Regions from separate parts of the Cohnella boryungensis genome, predicted to be linked through region 4. Evidence: riboswitches for the same ligand, from Rfam matches in the RefSeq annotation. Region 4 holds a riboswitch; each other region holds the start of a gene.
The links. Region 4 has a riboswitch for cyclic di-AMP ahead of ACFO1S_RS26015 (C40 family peptidase). Riboswitches for the same ligand answer to the same signal wherever they lie in the genome.
Positions count from the first base shown of each region.

Region 1 (5,423 bases), on a different contig from region 4:
AGTTCACAACCGTATAACCGCGCCTCTTGGCCCACTCCAGCTGCCTCGGAACGATTTCCCCGTATGGCGGGCGAATAAGTCTCGGCCTGAAGCCCACGATGCCTGCGATCTCTTGCTCCGCCCGGGAAATCTGCTCCTTCATCTTCTCCAGGGACAGCTTGGAAAAGTCCGGATGGCTGTAGGAATGGTTGCCGATGTTGTGCCCCTCTCGATGAATCCGCCTCACCAGCCCCGGATGCTTGCCCGCACGGGTTCCCACCACGAAGAAGGTCGCTCGCACCCTCTTCGCCTTCAGGATGTCCAGCACCTGAGGCGTAAACCGGGGGTCGGGAACGTCATCGAATGTCAACGCCACCTTGCGCGACTTTCCCGATGCCGACAGCACGAATACGCCCTCATACCGGCGCTCCATCTCGCTCCAGCTGATCCCGGAGGGCTTCGCGCTAGCGGCCCCTGCGGCGAAGCATTGGCTCCACAAAACCAAAAGGGCGACAGCTCTCGCTATCCCCCTTGCCGTTTGTCCAAGGCGCGACCTGGTCATCGCCATACCTCCCCCATACCGCTCGTCTTACCGTTAGCCTGAGCGATTGGGATTGATTTCATTCACACCGCGTTGATCGATTCCTGGAACTGCTCGATCTGATCGTTCGTACCGATGACGACCATTACGTCTTCCGTCGCCAGCACATCCTTGGCTGCGGGAGCGATAATAATTCCCTTCGGCTTGTTGATCGCCACGATGCTGCACCCGAAGCGCCCCCGGGGATTGACATCGTCCAGCGATTTGCCCGACCAGCATTGGGGAACCGCTAGCTCTGCAATCGTATATTGCTTGGACAGCTCGATGTAATCAAGCAGGTTCGGGGAGACGAGCTGATGCGCCACGCGCACGCCCATATCCCGCTCGGGGTAGATGATTCGGTCCACTCCCATTCTTTCCAGCACGCGGCCGTGCAGATCGGATACCGCCTTGGCGACGACCTTCTTGACGCCCAACTCCTTCAGCAGGATCGTGGCCAGAATGCTCGCCTGGATATCGTCGCCGATCGCGACGACGCCGCAGTCGAAGTTACGGGCGCCGACGGATCGCAGAACCTCTTCCTCCGTCGCGTCCGCCAGCACCGTATGCGTCAGCACGCCGGAAAGCTCCTGCACCTTTTCTTCGTCGCGATCGACGCCCAGCACCTCATATCCAAGCTTAATGAGCTCCCGCCCCAGACTGGAGCCGAACCTCCCAAGACCAATGATGACGAATTGATTCATTTTCATCTCTTTCTCCGTCCCCTACCCGATGATGATCTTGCCTTCCGCATGCCGGTAAAGCGGCCTGCCCGCCTTCGGGCCCAATGCATAGGTGAGCGTCAGCGGTCCTAGTCGCCCGATAAACATCAGAAAAATGATCGTCAATTTGCCGGCCGTCGTCAAATCTCCCGTAAGCCCCATTGACAAGCCGACCGTTCCGAAGGCGGACGTCGCTTCGAACAGGATTTTCAGAAAGCTGGCATCCTCCGTCGTCGCCAGTATCATCGTGCCGAGCATGACGATTCCGATACAGAACAGCGTAACCGTGACCGCTTTGTACACCCGCTCCTGCGCAAGCCGCAGACGGAACAGAACGACGTCCTCCTTGCCGCGAATCATGGCCAGCACCGCTCCCACCAGCACCGCGAACGTCGTTGTCTTGATGCCGCCCCCCGTAGAGCCCGGAGAAGCGCCGATAAACATCAGAATGATAATGAAAAATTGGGTCGCCTGGCGAAATTCCGAGATGTCCACCGTAGTTACCCCGCCCGACCGGGTCGTTACGGATTGAAACAGCGCGACGAGGAGCTTGTGCCCGAAATTGTCGCCCCCGATCGACTTGGTATTCGTGAATTCAAAGATGAAAATAATAAGCGTCCCGATCAGGATCAAGGCACCGGATACGGTAAGCACCACCTTTGTATGAAGCGAGAACTTTCTTTTGTGCCGCAGATCGAACAAATCGGCCAGCACGATAAAGCCGAAGCCTCCGAGAATGATCAATACCATCGAGACAACGTTCATGAACAAATCGGTGGAATAGCTGGAGAAGCTGCTAAAATCTCCCGACAGGTCGAAGCCCGCGTTGTTGAATATCGAGATCGAATGAAACACCCCATGATAGATCGCTTGGCCCAGCGGCATATCGATCGCAAACCGCGCGCTAAACAGCAAGGCCCCGACCGTCTCCAGCGCCAATGCGTAGAGAATGACCTTGCGCACCAGACGGACAAGTCCTTCAATGCTGCCCTGATTGAGCGATTCCTGAAGGATCAGCCTTTCCTTCAAGGAAATTCTCCTTCTCAGAATCAAGGCAAACAGCGTCGCCATCGTCATGAAGCCGATTCCGCCGATCTGGATCAGCATCAGAATGACCCAGTGCCCGAACGTGGAGAAGTGCGAACCGGTATCGAACAGCACCAGTCCGGTCACACACGTCGCGGAGGTCGCCGTAAACAAGGCGTCCACGAACGACAGCGGCTCGCGGTCAACGGTCGAGAGCGGCAATCGCAGCAGCACCGCCCCGAGGAAGATAATGAAGGAGAAGCCCAGCAGCAAGGTTCTGGGAGGCGAAGCGTTAATCCATTTCAAGGCCTTTTTATACACGGTACCACCCTCAAATTCCCGTTTTCGCAAGCTTTGGCGCAACAAAAAAGCACTGGAACCCCAGTGCTTGTAATTTCGCACACGATTCCTGTTCGGATATAGCCTACGAGGTTAGCTGTCGGGTTCGGGCTCGAACAGGCTGCCCTATCCATCGCAACGATCGCGCGAAGTGGAATTCACCCCTGGATTTTCGAATACAATGTAACTTGTACAAGAAATCCGTTGGTTCCCCCATTTTCTGCATCAGAAATTCGGCTATTCAAGTTGGAAAAATGACGTACCTACGCATTATAGTCTTTACTTTCAAGGCGGACAACATCAAAAAGGGGGCAAACCGACTCGTTTGAACGATTATTGGAGAGGCTTTCCGCATGTTCTGGCACCGGGCTGTCATTATCGTTCCTTTTGCTTTCATTTTCGTTGAAAATGCGAGATACTTAATGAAAAATCAGGCTTGCGGCTAGATTAAGCGGGCTGTAACCGTTTTTTTGAGCTTTTTCCGCCTAAGGAGTGAAGACTGTTGAACCCTCAAGATCGCATGAACCTCGATAAACGATGGGTATGGGCCGCCGCGGTCGGACTGGTGATTTTCCTGTTCATTCAAGTATTCCCGATAACGGGTCAATTGTTTGCCGTCTCTTCCTCCAGCGTGCTGACGCGCGCGGAAGCCAAGCAGCAAGCCTTAAAGCTCGCCGGCGATAACTTCGGCCTCCGGCCGGACGAAATCGACTCTACGACAGTCACCCACATGACCGATAGCAAAACGACCGGCTATTTCTCGAAGAACAAGCTATTAAACGTGTATGACAAGCAGTGGGCCGATTTCGCGCCTACCGACGTCTACGCGATCAAGGTCTATGCTCGCGGCCTGGAAGGGGCCTTGGTCCTCTCCATCGATATGGAAAACGGTCGCCTCGTTTCCTGGCAGCACCTTGTCGCCGGCTCCGTTTCCGCCAAACCGCAGAGTTCGGAAGTAAGCGAGCTTACGGAATCCCGTGCTTCCCGGGCGCTGAATTATGCGGCCATGTGGAGCATCGACACTGAGCGCTGGGAATGGAGCGGCGTTGCATCCGCAAGTAACGTTTTCGAATTTGTTTCCCGTCAGTCGCCCATCGGAGAAGCCCAGCTGCGGCTGAGAATCGCTGTGCCGGAAGGCTACGAGCCATCCAGCTCGGCGAAGCCGTCGTGGCAGGGCGGTTCGGTGACCTATAGCGTGGATTTGCCCGCATCCTTCAACGAATACATGAAGCAGCAGCAAAAGTGGGCCTCCCTCCTTTCCGCCTTCGGCTTCATTTTGCCGCAAGTGCTGATGATGATTCTTGCCATCATCTACGCCGGCACGCTTGGCGGTCTTACCTCGTACCGCAGGGGGATCTTTTTGGCAGGTATCTATTTCGCGCTATACGCGAGTCTGACGTTTAACATGATTCCCGGCCTTAGGGCGGAAACATGGGAATCGGGTATTCGCATCGGAGATCAGGTCAATCTGGTCTTTAGACTCGTGACGTTCGGGGTAATGGCTTTATTCACGTATTTCTCCGCCGTAGGCGGAGACGGGCTGTGGAAATCGATGGGGCACACCTTGTGGCCGAGATGGCAGGAACGCGGTTATGGCGCGGCCGTGCTGAGGAGCATGAAGGAGGGCTATTTCCTGGCTTTCATTCTGCTGGGAAGTCAATCGCTTATTTTGCTCGCGCTGGAAAAATCGCTGGGCTCGTTTGCCGCCTCCGATGCGGCGCAATCGATGTATAACATGAGCATTCCCTTGCTGCTCCCGCTGCTGGCCTGGTGCGCCGGCATTTCCGAGGAGCTGCAAAGCCGGTTATTCGGCATCGGGCTGTTCCGCAAATGGTTTGTCGGCCTTGCGCGGCTAATTACCGGGAAGTCGCCTTCCCCGCGCGCAGCCGCTATTCTGACTGCGGCAGCGATCGTGCCGCCCGGCTTGATCTGGGCGCTCGGCCATGTCGGCTACGCCATCTTTCCGGTCTATACCCGCGTTATTGAGCTTGTACTCATGTCGTTCTTGTTCGGCTGGTTCATGCTCCGCTTCGGCGTGATGACCGTAATCTTCGCCCATGTTACCCTCGATGCGGTGCTGATGGGGATGCAGATGATGTTCGACGGATTGCCGGGCGACTTTGCCGGCGGCATGTTCAGCCTAGTCTTCCCGGCGCTTGTCGGTATCGTTATCTGGAAGCTTCACGGGGGAGTTCGATTGCGAACCTGAAACGACCGGCATCGTGGTCCAGCGTTACGCTGCCGCCGTGATGCCGCACGATGCTTTGCGTGATCGCCAAGCCCAGTCCGGCTCCTGCTTCTATCGCCTGGCCGGTTCTCGAGTCGTCCGCCTTGTAGAAGCGCTCGAACAAATGAGCCTCCTGCTCCTTCGTAATCGCCGCGCCTTCGTTCTCGACCGCAATCGTGACCCCGCGATCCTGCGCCGTTAACGCGACGACGACCAAGCCCGGCTTGACCGAAAACTTCATCGCATTCATCAGCAGGTTGTCGATCGCCCGCCGCATTTTCTCTCCATCCAGACGGATAAACAAAGGACTCTCCGGAATCCGGGCTTCGAATACGACGTCGCTGTCCAGGGCTAGCGGCTGAAGCTCCACAAGCATCTGGTCCAGCATTTCCCGCAAATCAATCGTATGAAGCTCAAGCTCCGCTTCGCCTTGGGTCAGCCGCGTATACTCGAACAGCTGATCGATAAGCGTCTTGAGCTGCTTTGCTTTATTGTGGGTATTGCCGATGAAGCGCTCGTACTCCGTATCGTCCCGATACGCCTTCTCCTG
Region 1 covers NZ_JBHSED010000015.1:210,806-216,228, reverse strand. The annotation lists gene ACFO1S_RS10670 (polysaccharide deacetylase family protein) at 1-541, opposite strand, end outside; gene ACFO1S_RS10665 (potassium channel family protein) at 604-1,269, opposite strand; gene ACFO1S_RS10660 (TrkH family potassium uptake protein) at 1,285-2,628, opposite strand; cyclic di-AMP (ydaO/yuaA leader) riboswitch at 2,713-2,895, opposite strand; gene ACFO1S_RS10655 (CPBP family intramembrane glutamic endopeptidase) at 3,149-4,855, shown strand; gene ACFO1S_RS10650 (sensor histidine kinase) at 4,815-5,423, opposite strand, start outside.
Region 1: another riboswitch for cyclic di-AMP. It lies ahead of ACFO1S_RS10660 (TrkH family potassium uptake protein); the one in region 4 lies ahead of ACFO1S_RS26015 (C40 family peptidase).

Region 2 (5,423 bases), on a different contig from region 4:
ACGTAGCCCCCATAATGCCGCCTCCTCTAACGCTCTTCTTTGGATACACGCATTATAAAGCAGCAATTTTAACTCAATTTAAACAAAGTTGAGATGTGCAGGGCACAGCTTAGATGAATCGGTCTCCACCGCCATTGCCTACAAAATATTAAAAAAGCCTGATGCATCAGGCTTTAGGTAAGCGTATATCGGACTTGCCGCTGTTAAAAGGTTAGTTCACATCCAATTGATAAATTAGCTGTACCACGCCTGAGGGGAACGTTCTCGTATTCACCATTTTTAAGTTCAACCTCTGTTTAATATCCACAAACAGCGGTTTCCCTTCTCCCAGAACAACAGGGTGAACAGATAATCTAAATTCATCAACAAGTCCTAAATGGATAAAAGTTGTAATAAGATTTGCTCCGCCATATAGCCAGATGTCTTTACCTGGCTTATTCTTTAGTTTATTTACTTCTTCAAGAATACGATCATTTATGAATATTGCGTTATGATCAGTCCCCTTTTGCGTTCTGGAAAACACATATTTCTGTTTGCTATGAACTACATCCCAGAATTCCTTTTCAGAATCCGTATGTTCAGTTCCCGGAGTAAACTGTCCCCATAGATCATAGCTTTTTCTTCCATATAAAATGGTATCGATTTGATTTAAGAAATTAATAAATCCCAGCTCAGCGTCCATAATGCACCAATCAACTTCACCATTTTTCCCTTCAATAAAACCATCTAAAGTAACTGCTAAATCTAAAATTATTCTTCGTTTCATGATGGTTACTCCTTTCGTTAATGTACCACCCATAATAGATCTCAAATACGTCACCTTATGTCATATTAATAAAAAGAGGATATCTTTAACTCCGATTAAAGCCCTAGTCCTGATATACTGAAGGTGGTAAAAATGTGGAAGTTCATTGGAGGGATTAATCTGAAGCCGTCTGTTAAGTACATCCTGACTGCTTTGACTGCTGTAATAGTTGCGGCGACTGTTCTGATCGTGCAACGCAACTTTTTTCAAGGGAAGCTAACGGATTACACAGTAGTCAATGATGGCCTTGCGGTCACCAAGGAATTCAACGTGAAGTCCAGCACGCCTCATCAGAACTCATCGGTAAAAGGATCGATCTTGGTATGGGCCGACAAAGGAATGGCTGAGCGTATGCGGATTGTTGCATCGTATGAGATTGATCCCAAAGATTTCGGCGGAATGATTATTTACATCCCGAAGAAATGGTATATCTCCAATATTCTGAGCAGTCACCCCGAAAATCAAAAGACATCTCTAACGCCAAGAGCTTCCCAAGGAGATAATATCATCGATGAATGGAGAAATAGGGTTGAAGTGGGTGTAGATTATTTAGGTAAGCCCTCAGGAGGCGGGTCAGGAACCGTAGTGATTGATTTAGTTTCTGATCAAAAAGCGATTTTACCATCGGAAATCTTCAATGTTATGGTTACAGTAGGCTCCGATATGCGGGAGGGTGTGCGGTCAATAGGAGTAGGCTTCATCAAAATTCCCATCTCTGTAGCCGCTGAAGGTTAATTATTGCGATTCTTCCTCTCCTATCTAGCTAGTGCTAAGCCCGAGCGGACGTTGAGGCTAACGGAATATCAGGCATTGCGTTTACGGAAGCAACGGTATCCGTCTTCTTCGAAGGTTGAACCCAATATTGCTCATTGCCCGGAAGATCATCGAACCATGCCGCTTGATCGGGGCAATCCAAAATCATGAATCGGCCATAGTGACCGTCCCGAGATTGATGATACTTTAAATACGCTTTACCATTCTCTATAGAGAGAATTTCGATTTTTCCCGAGGTATGGCTCATCGACAATCGAACCCTTTTACCTAGACCGGAGGTTAAGGCTTTTGCTTTCTCCACGACATCATAAACTTCTCTCAAAGGGAGAACGAAAGCGTTATTCCCTGCAACGGGCCGATTAACAAAGAAATAGTACGGAGTTACACCCGCCGCGGACAGCTTGTCGAGCAACTCTCCCAGCACCTTCGGATCATCATTTATTCCTCTCAGCACGGGTGTCTGATTCACAACGATCACGCCTGCTTCATGCAAAGCAGCGAACCCTTTCATGGCTTCCGGTGTTATCTCGCGCGGGTGGTTAATATGCGCCATTACATAAATTCGTTTATCTGCCATTGAATTTGCCTTAAGCGTCTCTAACAAATCTTCATCCTCATAGATTCTCATTGGATTGAATACAGGCATCTTGGAGCCTAACCGGATGATCTTGACATGCTCAATAGTTCTTAAGCGTTCAAGGATAAACCTGAGCTTCGGAGTGCCGAGTATCAGGCTGTCCCCGCCAGTAAGCAGGACGTTGCTAATCTCCGGATGCTGCTCAATATACGATAATCCCGGTTCAATATCCGACACGGCTTCTTTGACGTCATTGCGGAATAGCCGCTTGCGAAAACAGTATCTGCAATATGCCCCACATACTTCCGACACGATTAGCAGGGCCGTCGAACTATACTTATGTTGACACCCAGGAACCACATAATTCGTATCTTCGTCTGAAGCATCCCATCTTCCATACTCCCCGAGCTCTTCCTCATTTGGTATGACCAACTTACGAATTGGATCGTCTGGTTCATTCCAATCAATGAGACTTAAGTAATAATCATTCACCCGAAAAACAAACTTGTCTGTAATAAGCTTCAATCTGTCTCGTTCTTCTTGGGGAATGTTCGTCAATTTGTCTATATCGGTAATGTACTTAGGCTTTGCCATTAAACCAACTCCTCTTAATATGGATAAATAAACTGGAAACAAAAAAAGACCCATTCACACGGGTCAGAAAACAAGCAGAGTTGTTAACTCTACAATAATATGACCCATCTATGTGCTGACGAGGTTAGCTGACGGACTCGGGATAGATGGTTCCCTACGATCCATCTGGATCGATTCGCCCCAGTTACTGGGTCCCCCGCTTTCCGGATTTACGGAAATTAAGCAGTAAGATGTGAAACTTTACTAAAACTATAACAGATAACATTCAAACTGACAACTTTGTTCTCTAGTAAAAGTTGTTTGTAAGCGTGTGGAATAACGTGACAACCGCAAAAAGCTGCCAAGGTTCCCCTTGCAGCTGATGAACTACGATATTAAGAGCGGGGTTTATTAATGAATTGACCTGTATTCTCGAATACTTTCTCGTCTCCTACCACAACCACGATATCATCTTCTCTCAGAACCACATGCGGTCCTGGCGAGATAGAGACATGAGTTCCTCGGCGCAATGCAATAATCGTGGCGCCTGTATTCTGCCAAAATTGAAGATTTCCGATCGTTTGTCCGACTACATGTGAATTCGGTAAAATCTTTAACTCGATTGGATTATATGGTTTAAGATTTTGCAGCCTGTCTGAAGTCTCAATGATCTCCGTCAACAAGACTTCAAGCTTCAGATCCAAATCCTGTTTTTCTTGCAGCAACTGCTGCAAGTTTTGCTTGAGCGAATAAACGGATTTCAAATACTTGTTTTTCGTTATATATTCATAAGCATGATGACTGGACAAGATAATGATCTCTTTGCCTTGAGAGACAGAAACAATATTTTCTTCCTTAAGCAATCCAATCGCTTTTCGAATGGTTTCAGGAGACACATGGTATTGCCCTGCCAGCAGCGACCTGCCGGAAATCTTACTATTTACAGGGATTTCCCCACTTACGATCCTTTGCGCGATATCGAGTGCAATAGATTTATATCCTGCCTTTTCTACATCCGGCATAAATTCGTTTTACTCCTTATTCTGTGAAATGACTCTAAAGACAATCATACGACTTACAAAATAAGAAGTAAACTGCCATACCTCAGCCGCGTCATCGATATTAACATCCTGATAATAACCTGAAATGAAAATTTGTTCTTGTCAACTGACACTCGTCATTAATTGTGCTTCAGTACCCGATGCAAATCGTTCATTCACTAACAGCAGCTGCATCAAAAAATAGGAGTTTAGAATTATTACGCAAGAATAAATAGCAATATATGTTAATTATTCGACTTTATCTCCTATTGAACATATGCCAAGTAGAGGAAATAGAAGTTTTAATGTGATATTTGTATATTACTGTCATTGTTCACGCTTACTTCGGAATTGAACCAATATTTTCCTTGATTTACACTAACATTTGTAAGGACATCTATTTATCCATCTACAAAAATATCAAGAGAATGGAGAGGAGAAAATGATAAACATGTATTCGAATTAAATCAGAACGTAACCTGTCGCACTCGTCTACTCTTTGTTGCTAGTGTTCTGCTTTATGATTGCTTTTGACATCTAAACGATAGTGCTCGGAACTAAAATACAGAAAGATTACAAAGGAGAGAATACTGTATGTACACTTATTCCCGCTTGAAGAAAACGTTTTACGTCTTTCTGGCCTCGACCTTGCTTTTATCATTAGGTACTTTGTCAAATGGAGCATACACTTCAGCGAGTGTACAGTTCTTGCCGACGAGTACATCATTCTCAAACACCGCAGCTCCAGTGTTCGAAGAAAAAATTGTCATCAAGCTTAAACAACAAGCTTTCCTTCCAAGTAAAGAAGGGAAACTTCAATTGCAACAAGAAGTGGTATCGCCGCTATTGGCTGTGCCAGAATTATCATTTGACCCGCTAATCTCGCAGCAATTCTTGCCGTCAGCTAACAAAGGCATTGCTGCTAGTCATTTTGCATCCGTGTTTGAGCGCTATTATTATTCCAAAATTCCCGCCGGCGCCGACGTAGAACAGTTGTTACAAAAGTTGCGCAGCTCCTCGCTCGTTGAGGAAGCATACTTAAGTAAAAAACCAGAACTAGCGAACGCCCCTATTCCGAACACAACGCCTGTCCTCCCAGACAACGATCCGCGCTTCTCATTACAAAGTTATGCGCAAGCAGCTCCTCTAGGTATTAACGCTCCGTATGCTTGGCAATTTGAAGGTGGCGATGGCAAAGGCACCAAGTGGGCCGATGTCGAGTGGGATTGGGCTTTAAACCATGAAGATCTAGCCGATCATAGAATACAGCTTTTGCCAGGCGGCATTAATGATGGAGAAGGTAGTCACGGTACGGCTGTACTAGGGGTTGTATCCGCGGTTGACAATGCTATCGGCAATATCGGGCTAGCTAACAAAGCAACGCCGATTGTATCCTCTTTAGTTCGTTCAGGCGGTGCGGCAGAAGCCATTTTAGCGGCCACGCAAGTATTGTCTCCGGGTGACGTTATTCTGCTCGAAATACAGATCGGTTATGGCGGTCCTTGGTTACCTATCGAAACACAGCCGGCAGAGTTTGATGCAATCCAATATGCAACAAGCTTGGGTATTGTCGTTGTAGAAGCGGGAGCCAACGGCGGGGCTGATCTCGATCAGTACCAGCATTGGGATAATAAATACATCTTCAATCGGGATC
Region 2 covers NZ_JBHSED010000065.1:250,832-256,254, forward strand. The annotation lists gene ACFO1S_RS24880 (rhodanese-like domain-containing protein) at 1-13, opposite strand, end outside; gene ACFO1S_RS24885 (dihydrofolate reductase family protein) at 212-766, opposite strand; gene ACFO1S_RS24890 (hypothetical protein) at 899-1,540, shown strand; gene ACFO1S_RS24895 (KamA family radical SAM protein) at 1,575-2,750, opposite strand; cyclic di-AMP (ydaO/yuaA leader) riboswitch at 2,850-2,985, opposite strand; gene ACFO1S_RS24900 (GntR family transcriptional regulator) at 3,125-3,751, opposite strand; gene ACFO1S_RS24905 (S8 family serine peptidase) at 4,364-5,423, shown strand, end outside.
Region 2: another riboswitch for cyclic di-AMP. It lies ahead of ACFO1S_RS24895 (KamA family radical SAM protein); the one in region 4 lies ahead of ACFO1S_RS26015 (C40 family peptidase).

Region 3 (5,423 bases), on a different contig from region 4:
GGAGAAGCGAAATTTCATGAGGGCGAGAAGCAATGTGAACGGCTTCTATAAGGATGCGGAGTGGCTTATCTACGCAGAAGGCATTCTATACGGTCTCGAAGGTCCGGCTCGGTTGGCGGAGCTGAAAATAGATCTTATGGAAGAAGCTACGGGACGAGTGACGAATTACCGGATCACGACGGACAATTCTACGCGATTCCAGTGGCTGGCGGTGGAGGACGTGCAGCGGATCGGGGACGAAGTGCACGTCCTTGCCAGGGTGCGTCTTTCCGGTTCTCCCGAAGACATTGCGGAAGAATTCCGAGATTATGTAGTCGATCTGCGCAGCGGCCAGCTGGTTCGGGAAGCCGTCGTGGTGTCGGAGAAGCTCGGAGGCGGAATCGGAGCGCCGCTAACGAACGGCAACACGTCCGCGACACAGGCGGTGATGAACGAGATCAGCCTGTCCGCGGTCTCTAACGAAGTCCGTTCGCAGCCTTCGGAGTATGTTGTTCTGCGTTCGAGCACAAGCCGAACGATCCACGACGAGGGAGGGAAGAAAGAGACGACGACAGAATGGCGGATAACGGCCTATAACTATCGAACGGGCGAGCTGACACCTTTATCCGAATCGATTCCGGCGTCCGCTTCCGGGTCTGGCACGGAATACAGATTAAGCGGCATTCGATATTCCGTCATGTATTACGATATCGACAAGCTATGGTTGAAGCACTACAATGTGACAACAGGACAGGAAGAGGCCGGCAATCTAGAGCTTACCTCGGCGCAGCTTGGCGGCAAAGCGATCGATCAGGTTCGATTGGCGCAAAACCGGCTCTACGTCTTGCTTCAAACCGGGGACAAGGATGCTCGTCGAATGGCGGACAGCCGTTCGATCGCGGCCGTCGTCATCGACGCCGACTCAGGGAAGGTGCTTTACAGAGGAGAAGCCGTCTACACAGGAGCGGCGGGGAAGGCCGAGGAATTCCGTAAAAACCTGTGGTTGACCAACATTCAAGCACTGGGCAAATCCCGTTAATGCGGTTGGCTACGGTTTGATTCGTCAAAGAATAAACGCTCTTGCCCGGAATGCGGGCGAGAGCGTTTGTTATGAACGGCGAATATGATAGACGCACTTGCGATCTCCGCTGGCCAAGCAGTCCGAACGGCTGACCGTCGCTCCAAGCAACGATTCGAACAGCTTCAGCTCGCAGGCGCAAGCCTGATTGTATTTGTTGGCGACCTGAGCAATCGGACAATTATACTCGGTCAGGACATAAGCGTCGTCGGACGTTTTCTCCCAGGTCGTCATATAGCCGTTGTCATTTTGAATGTCGGACAGAGCCGCAACCTTGTGCTCCAGCTCGGAGTCGGCCATCTTCCCGGCGTACCGCTTGTACAAGGTTTCCTTGCGCTTCTCGAAGAGAAGATTGACCATCGATTGTCCGGCTTCGTCTTCCAGCTCCGCGAGAAGATCCAATGCAACGGCATGATAGTTTTTCGGGAAATACTCCTCGGCTTGGGCGGCCAGCCGATATACGGCGGCCGGGCGGCCCATCGGAAGCCGGACCGTCGTCGATTCGATCAAGCTGTCGCGTTCGAGATTGGCGATATGCCGCCTTACGGCCATGCCTGTAATGCCCAGTTGATCGGTAATCTCCTTCGCCGTCAGTTCCCCGGAGGTTTTCAGCATTTGCATAATCCTGTTGCGCGTGGACAAATCCAGATCGTCTTTCAAGACATAACCTCCCGGGAATAGACTTTGTCCGCTACAGGACAGAGCCTGCAACGGCGAGATCGTGAGCTTCGCATTCCGCCGAGCAGTAACCTCGATGTTCGGTTTCGCAGGCCTCGCAGCACAAATGCTGCAGATGGCAAGTATCGTCCGCGCAGTTCAGGTAGCGGTCCGTCTTGGCGCCGCAGTGATGGCATTCGCCGACGAGGATGTGCTCATCTGTAAGGTTGATGCGTACGGAAACTCGCTCGTCGAAAACGTAGCAGTTGCCGTCGAAGCCTCTGCCTTGCACCTCGGGATCCTGACCGTACGTCACGATGCCTCCGTCCAGCTGGTAAACCTCGTTAAACCCTTCGTTCTTCAGCACGGCGGTCAGCATCTCGCAGCGGATTCCTCCGGTGCAATACGTCAGAATCGGCTTGTCCCGGTGCTCGGTCAGATGATTGCGAATCCATTCCGGGAATTCGCGGAATGTCTCCAGATCCGGCTTGATCGCGTTGCGAAAGTGGCCGAGATCGTATTCATAGTTGCTCCGTCCGTCGAGAATGAGGACGTCGTCCTGCTGCATTTTTTCGTAGAAGGCTTTCGGGCTCAGCCGGTCTCCGCCGTCCGTGTTCGGATCGAGCTTCTTGTCGTAGCGAAGCGTCACCAGCTCTTTCTTGTGTCGAACGAACATTTTGGAGAACGCGTGGCCCTCCGCTTCATCGATCTTGAACAGCAGATCGGAGAAGAGGGGGTGGGCATGCATCGCGGCCATATAGGCATCCGTCTGTTCGATTGTGCCGGACAGCGTTCCGTTGATGCCTTCGTCGGCGATCAGAATGCGTCCCCGGATGTCCAGAGCCTTGCAGTATTGCAAATGCTCGGCGGCCAGCTCCGCAGCGTTCGGAATCGAGACATATTTATAGAACAGCAAAATGCGATAGGGAGTCGTCATGTCGAAATTAACACCTTTCTTGATAGGTAATGAGCCTAACCGATATTTCATTATCGTAGCGGTTCCCCTCAACATAGTCAACATATCTGTTTAATATGTTTGGAAATTCCGAAGAAAGGTTTGACATTTCGACGGCTGCCGCATACTATAGAAGTAGCTTAATTTCCGTCCTTCAGGGATGGAAAGCGGGGGAACCAGTCTTCAGGGGCGAATCGTTCGTCAGAGCGTAGGGTACCATCTACCCGAGTCCGTCAGCTAACCTCGTCAGCAGAGATGGGTCTGAGTCTTCGACATTTTACTTTTCCTTTCGGACCCTTTTATGGGGTCTTTTTGCGTTCTTTGGAGACCCTTTATCGCTCAAGCGTAGGCTTGCGGCGATCGGGTCTTTTTTGCGTAATTTCATATCCAGGAGGTGTGCGCGATGCATCAAGCGGAATCGGCCAGAACGACTTACGAGCAATTGATGGAACAAACGAAGCTGATCTTGCAGCGGAAATCGGAGCCGTCTGAGCACTCCCCGACCGAGGACGATTACGCCGTGCTTCATTTGACCGTTGAAGCGAGCGGAGCCGGAGTGCGAGGGGAGGATCTGGCGCTGGCTCAGCTTGGCGTCGTTCGTTTCGTCACGGTGATGACGCAGATCGTGTCGGGCTGGGGAGGCAAGCTGATCGAAGCGAGCCAACACTCCTACACGGCAATCTTCCCGATGTCGGTGCCCGATGCGGCCAGTCGCTGCTGTCTTTGCGGGATTCAAATCTTGAATGCGATCGATACGGCCATCAACCCCTCGTTCACGGAGGAAGGCCTCGATCTTGCGCTGCAGGGCGGCGTCGGCATCAGCATGGGGGCCGTTTTCGGCTTCGAGACGGGACTGAACCTGCCTGCCGACAGTCTGTATTATGGAGAAGCGATGGGCAACGCCGTCGAATACGCCAACATGGCTTACGGCTATGTCATCGTCGATAAGGTCGTCAAGGAGCATTTCGAACGCTCCGCGACGGAATTCAAAGCCAGCTTCAAGCCGTATCGCCATCATGAATGGGTCGGCTATCGGTTCGATGTAGGCTAAGGCGTCGGGAGGGGAGCTCCGAAGCGCCTGAGAGTTGCATCAGGCCAGATTATGTGACGGGGAATTGGCGATCCCCGCAACCTATCGATCTGCCGGAAGGATTTCCCGAGCTGCTGGGGAAATCCTTCTTTTTTGCACGGATTGATGGATGAAATGGTGGATATAGGGAATAATTCGCCTATATTCTTTCCGGTCGAGGAAGAGAGGAAGAGGACATTGACGAAGCAATCGCCCCAGCAGCCCAAGGATGAATCGCGCAGAAAATTTCTGAAATACTCGGGCACGGCTCTCGGAGGCGTCGTCGTAGGCGGCGTCATCGGCGGAATAATCGGCACGAACAGGAGCAAGTCCGGACCGGAGGGAGCGGTTCCGCCGGAAGCGACGGAAACGCCCCAGTCTCCGCAAAGCCAGGATTACAATCAAGCGTTGATGTTCTTCTCGCAGGGGCAATTCCAGACGGTCGAGGCGGCAGCGGAGCGCATATTTCCCAAGGATGATAACGGTCCCGGCGCGAAGGAGCTCGGGGTTGCCTTTTTCATCGACCACCAGATGGCCGGCGCTTACGGATTCAACGCCCGGGAGTATATGACCCCGCCGTTCTACAAAGCCGAGGCGACGCAGGGCTATCAGCTGACGTTCAAAAGAAGAGATCTGCTCGCCCTCGGCCTGGACTCGTTGAACGAGTACAGCCAGGACAAGCACCAGAATACGTTCGCCAAGATTTCCCCCGAGCAGCAGGATGAGGTGCTTACCGCCTTCGAGAAGGACGAGGTGAATTTGAAAGGCGTTCCGGGGTTGGCATTCTTCACGATCTTGCGGAATCTGACCCTGGAAGGCGTCTATGCAGACCCTCTCTACGGCGGCAACAAAAACATGGCCGGCTGGAAGATGCGCAATTATCCCGGCAACCAAATGAGCTATCTCGATCTGATCGAGAAGGAAGAGTTCATCCAGATGGAGCCGCTCAGCCTTCACGACCATCTGCAACTAAGCTAAGGAGGAACCCCGAATGGCGAACAAGCTGCCGAAAGTGCCCGTGGTCATTGTCGGAATGGGTTGGGTAGGCGGTATTATCGCAGCCGAGCTGACCAAGGCCGGGCATCACGTCGTTGGCCTGGAAAGAGGCAAGAGCCGCAGCACCCAGGATTATTATCACGTACACGACGAGCTCAGATATGCATCGCGTTACGAGCTCATGCAGGATTTGTCCAAGGAAACGGTGACATTCCGCAATACGGAAAAAATGAGAGCCCTCCCCATGCGCTCCTACGGCTCCTTCCTTATGGGAGACGGCGTCGGGGGGGCGGGCGTGCACTGGAACGGGCAGTATTATCGGTTTCTGCCGTATGATTTCCAGATACGCACCATGACGGAGGAGCGCTACGGAAAAAACAAAATTCCGAAGGACATGCCGCTTCGCGACTGGGGCATCACCTATGACGAGCTGGAGCCTTACTTCGTCAAGTATGAGCAAATGTCGGGCATCTCGGGACCGCAGGAGCTGCCCGATCATGTCGGGAAGATGTCCAAGCCGTTCGCGACGCCTCCGATGAAGACTTCTCCGGGAATGAAGCTGTTTACGGATGCGGCCACTAAGCTGGGCTACCATCCGTACATTATCCCTTCCGCGAATCTGTCGCAGGATTACGCCAATCCGGACGGCATCGAGCGTGCGGCCTGCCAATACTGCGGCTATTGCGAGC
Region 3 covers NZ_JBHSED010000074.1:26,878-32,300, reverse strand. The annotation lists gene ACFO1S_RS27525 (hypothetical protein) at 1-1,018, shown strand, start outside; gene ACFO1S_RS27520 (helix-turn-helix transcriptional regulator) at 1,088-1,717, opposite strand; gene trhO (oxygen-dependent tRNA uridine(34) hydroxylase TrhO) at 1,749-2,651, opposite strand; cyclic di-AMP (ydaO/yuaA leader) riboswitch at 2,797-2,936, shown strand; gene ACFO1S_RS27510 (hypothetical protein) at 3,073-3,720, shown strand; gene ACFO1S_RS27505 (gluconate 2-dehydrogenase subunit 3 family protein) at 3,937-4,716, shown strand; gene ACFO1S_RS27500 (GMC family oxidoreductase) at 4,730-5,423, shown strand, end outside.
Region 3: another riboswitch for cyclic di-AMP. It lies ahead of ACFO1S_RS27510 (hypothetical protein); the one in region 4 lies ahead of ACFO1S_RS26015 (C40 family peptidase).

Region 4 (5,423 bases):
GAGGAACAGAGTCTAATCGAGGAGGAACGCTACAGCAATCGGCTGTCGGGCACGACTGTCGGCGGTCTGGAGGAAGTCTACGGGTACGACCCGCACGGGAACATGACCGTACTCCCTCATTTGGCGTCGCTCGCCTGGAATCATGGGGACAAATTGCGCGAGGCGGATCTGGGCGGCGGAGGAACGGTCTACTACGTATATGACTTCTCCGGCCGGCGTGTTCGCAAGGTCATCGAGCGGCTGAACGGGACCAGACAGAAGGAGCGGCTCTACCTTTCGGGCTATGAAATCTACCGCGAATACGGAGGGGACGGCCGAAGCCTCGCGCTGGAGAGAGAAACGCTGCACGTCATGGACAACGAGCGCAGGATCGCTTCGGTCGACATTCGAACGACGGGCGAGGACGGCTCCCCGGAACGTCTGATTCGTTATGAGGCGGGAAGCAGGCTGGAGTCGTCCGCTCTGGAGCTGGACGAACAGGGGAATGTCATGGTGTACGAGGAGTATTATCCGTTCGGCGGCACCTCTTATCAAGCGACGAGCTCCCGGGTCGAGGCTCCCCGCCGAAGGTTCAGATATTCCCTGAAGGAGAGGGACGAGGAGACGGGCCTGTATGATTACGGAGCGAGGTGCTACGCCCCCTGGCTGGCGCGGTGGCTAAGCTGCGATCCCGCAGGCTATGCCGACGGACCGAACAAATACGCCTACGTTCGCAACAATCCGATCACCTTCAAGGATAAAACCGGGATGTGGGGGGAAGCGGGTCATTACTATACGGTTTATTATGTGTCGCTTGCCGCCGGCTTCGACGAGAAAACGGCCTATCGCAACGCCTTCTACGCGCAAATGCCGGACGAGGTGGAGGAGCTGGATGCGAAGCATCTGCTGATTCAGAGCGAGCTAACCAAAATCGTCACTCTTTCCAATCTGCCGGCTGCTTCTTTCCATCTGTACGAGAGCGTCAAGCAAGGGGTATCGCAGGCTTTTATCGACACGTTTAACGGCATACAATCCGCCTATGGACAGTCGGCCGTTACGGCCGCTCCCCCGCTTACCTCTTACCAGCGAATGGAGAAGCAGCTTAATGACGTCCATAACGGCATCCATGTCTTGACGGCCGGAAGGGCGCTGGCAGAGCGCACTTACCGGGCGGACAACTTGCAGAAGTTGGAGCCCGGGACGCCGGAATTCGGCATAAATCTTCATGCGTTCGGGGACAGCTACGCCCATACCCAGATGGACAATGCAAACCGCTTGTATCATCCCGGGTGGGGGCACGCCAGGCACACGACAACGCCGGACGAGATCGAGCATAGACAGGGCACTTATTTGCAGTACGTCGCTCAGCTTTACCGCAATCTGGCCGATATTGCCAAGCGGCAGGGCCTTCCATCGCTGCTTCCGGAAAATGAAGTTTTGCTTATCGCCCGCGAGGTAAGCCTTCAGAAGGATAGCAATGCTCAAATCGCGCTCATCCGGAAGATGACGGCAGGGATGATGGGGGTTACAATGAGCGCCCGCCAGCCGGAAAAAGAGGGGCTGTTCAGTATGGAGCAGTACGGCGAGCGTTATCCGCATGAAATCGAGGATCCGGACAAACTGCTGCAGGAGTCGCGTAATCAAGCCAATCTGTACTATTGGCAGGGAAGCCACGGGAAATAGCAGCCGCTTAGCACGAAGAGGTATTTACTACGTTCCGACTATCCGGTATAACAACAGCAAAAGGCCCGCAGATGCGGGCCTTTTGCTGTTGTTATACGCTTGATCGGATTAATCAGCTTCATTCTCCGTAGCGATCTTCTTGTACGTCTCGTCGCCGAGAAAGCGGCGAGCGCCCAGATAACGCTTGGCATAGTAGCTTTCGTCGAGCGAGGTAATGGTCACGCCCTTGGAAGCGGCATGGGCAAACTTGTTATCGCCGATGTAGATGCCGACATGAGACACGCCGCTGCCGCTCGTATTGAAAAATACGAGATCGCCGGCGCGAAGCTCTTCATCGTCGATTTTCTTGCTTTTCTCCCAGCTGTACAAGTCTCTTGAGGAACGGGGAAGATCGATGCCAAGCTCATTGAACACGTATCCGGTAAATCCGGAGCAGTCAAATCCCTTGGGAGTCGTACCGCCGTACTTGTACTCCGATCCGATGAGCGGGGAGATTGCCTTGTCAAGCTTGGAGTCTGCGAACGCGCTGCCGACTTGAAAAACTAAAAGAAGGGCAAGGCCAAACAATAAGACTGAAACTTTGCGCAAAACGACTGACTCCTTCCAACGCCTACGAGGTTAGCTGAAGGGTTCGGTAGAAGGTCCCCTATGGCTCCTGAGAATCGAAGCCAATTCACCCGTAAAGATGGTTCCCCCGTTTTCCGATCGACGGAAATTCGGCATTTTATGAATTCTTTAGGTTTATATATTCGGACATTTTGACGAATTTCCTGCATCTTCTAAATGAGAATTCCTTAATCTAGGGAAAAGAAACTAGGATGAAAGCCCCCCCTTTCGCACCGAATGATTCTCGCCGATAAGAACGCCAAACCCCGGTTGCAGCCGGATAAGGGCGCAACCGGGGAATGTCCCGGGTCAAATATTGTCGAAGGTTGGGACGTGATAAGCTTACGCTTCCGAATCGCGCCACACCTGATATTGGGCCGCGGAGGTCCATATTTTCAGGAGACTGCGAACGAAATGAAAAGCTTGATGCAGCGTCACGGCGAGAAAGCCCGACCAGAGCAAGGAGATAGCCCAGGCTGCGGCGGACACGGCCAAACCGATGCCGAGCAGTGCGAAGGTGACTCCCAGCAAGGGGAAAGCTCGGCGAAGCGCCAATCCCAGGCTTTTTGGAATTCCCTCCCGCGATACCGCCCCGAATTGCATGAACTGGAAGGCCAGATGGACGATCAGTCCGTATAGCAGCCAAGCGGCGGCATAAGGAAGAAGGCCTTGAAGCCAATTTGTCAGGGAAGGCTCGGTGAAGAAGCGCTCTTTGGCCATCGGCAGCAGCCATGCGGCGGGAAGCAGAAGAAATCCGCTTTCCAGCCAGTAGAGCAGCACGACGGGCTTCCATGCTCCCCTGATTCCGTTCAATACCTGAGTTCCCTCTCCCTCCGAGCTATGATGGAAGGAGTAGAAGACTCCGGCATTGAGCAAAGGGGTCAGCACCATCCGCAAGAGCAGCATTCCGCCCAGCATCCATAGAAACTCGTGGAGAAGATCGGTCTTGAGCAGACGGAACTGCGCTTCGATGAGGAACAGATGGGCTGCGTCGGAGTTCGGGTGTTCGTTCGGATAACGCGCGAGTACGGGCGTTACGACCGAATCGATGAACCGGTAGATGAAAAATCCCCACAGCAAGCGATACAGAAACAGGATAACCACTACATGTTTATGTCGGGCGGTTATGTCCCATCCCTCTTTTAATCGTTGACGCATACGGTCACCTCACCATACCCATGATCCAATCAGGCCTTCCAGCAGCTGCGCGATGCCGATCGAGAAGCGGGAGCGCTGCTCGGAGGGCACTTCCGCCTTGAGATAGTTGTTGTATTTGCGGTTGTCGAGCACGATGTTGTAGCTGGGATCGAGTACGGCGTATTGAAGCGGCGATGCCGATTCGACCTTCAACTGGACGTTGGACTGCATGCCGTCCCAGCGCTTGCGGATGGACTGGCCGTTCTGGAATTGCAGCCATAACGTCACAGGCTCTGGACTTCCGCCATTACGGCGAAGGAGGACGCGGCTCTCATAGCCGGAGTCCGTGCGCCGCGATTGGATGCTTTCCACGGAGAAATCGGCCATCTCGCCCTGCCGGACATAGGCATGGAAGAAGGAATCCCATTTCTCCTTCGTTACCGTCTCTACCACCCTCTGAAAGTCGGAGAAGGAAGGGTGCTTGAAGCGATATTTCTGAAAGTAGGCGCGCATAATCTTGCTCATGGTTTTATCGCCGACTTGAAGTTCCAGCGCCGAGAGAACCAGCTTGCCGCGCATGTAGACATTCTCGGCGTACTGGTCGGAGGAGCTGAATTTCCAGGAAGCCTGATTAAGCGGCTCGGGATGGGTCAGATAGCTGGATTCGACCGCCAGGTTGGGAAGAACGCCGTAAATGCTGGCCATGAGCTTATCTTCCGTATACGAGGTGAAGCCTTCGTCGAGCCAAGCTTCTTCGAATTCGTTGGAGGCTACCAGTCCGTACCAGTATTGATGAGCGATCTCGTGAACGAGGGTACGCTCCAGCTCGTAGCCGGGATTATCGTTCCGGGCTGCCGCAGCGGTGACGAGCGTAGGGTATTCCATTCCGCCTGCGCCGTTGGCGTCGGCCGGAGGCACGATGATGGATAAGGTGGAATAGGGATATTCCCCATACCATTGCCCGAGCTTGGCCAAAGCGGACTTGGCCGCATGCATGTAGCGGTCCTGCAAATTTTTGTGCAGGGGATCCAGGTACAGCTTGATTCGCACGCCGGGGATTCCGGGGGAGGAGAAGGAATCTTCGACATATGCGAATTTCGGAGATGCGGACCAGGCGAAGTCGTGCACGTCGTCCGCGTAGAACTGAAAGCTTTTCCTCCCGGCGTTAACGGTCGGCGATCGAGTCAGGAATCCTGTCGCCGCGACTTTATAAGCTTCCGGCACTTCGATCTTTACGCTGTAAATGCCGAAGTCGGCGTAAAATTCGGAGTCTCCGTGATATTGGTGCAGGTTCCAGCCTTCCGTCGAACGTCCGCGCATGCCGATCGTCTCGTATACCGGAACCTTCGGAAACCATTGGCCGGCCATAATGAACTCCCCGGCTTGACCCATGCGAGCGAAGACTTCAGGCAGCTTAACCGTAAACTTCATATGCAGGGTTACGGAGGTCCCCGGCTTGACCGGCTCGGGAAGACGGAAGGTGACCAGCGTGCGGTCGTTCTTATTGCCGTCGTCGGGCTGAACGTAGTGCACGCGCGGCAGAAGCGTCTCTCCCTCCTCCGTCGTCAGGGAGGTAAGGCTCATGCTCCCGTATCCGCCGTTTTTCATTTTGTCGCCGCGCAATTGGCCGCCGGACTCCTCCATGAACGTGCTGCCCGGAGCGAAGGCGTTCGGATACAGATGCAAATACAACTCGGAGACCGATTTGCGTCCCGGGTTTTTCCACGTGACGGTTTGCTCTCCCGCTAAAGTTCCCGCGCGTTCGTCGAGGGCGACGGAAATGTGATATTCCGTGATGCGATTGCTTAGAATGGCGGCTTGCGGCTTCTGATGAGGAATATCGGCGTCGGGCTCGGACTTGGCCTCCATCGCGGAAGGCGAGACGGACGCGGGAAGCTCGCGCAGAGAGGCGGCAGGCATAGCATATTGGTTCACCCAAGCGTCGGCAAACCCGAATCGGACAGACAGAACCAGCACAGTGGCGGCGGCGACGAATAGCAATATTCGCAGCGAGCGGC
Region 4 covers NZ_JBHSED010000068.1:43,544-48,966, reverse strand. The annotation lists gene ACFO1S_RS26020 (SpvB/TcaC N-terminal domain-containing protein) at 1-1,662, shown strand, start outside; gene ACFO1S_RS26015 (C40 family peptidase) at 1,771-2,250, opposite strand; cyclic di-AMP (ydaO/yuaA leader) riboswitch at 2,255-2,394, opposite strand; gene ACFO1S_RS26010 (hypothetical protein) at 2,611-3,426, opposite strand; gene ACFO1S_RS26005 (M1 family metallopeptidase) at 3,436-5,423, opposite strand, start outside.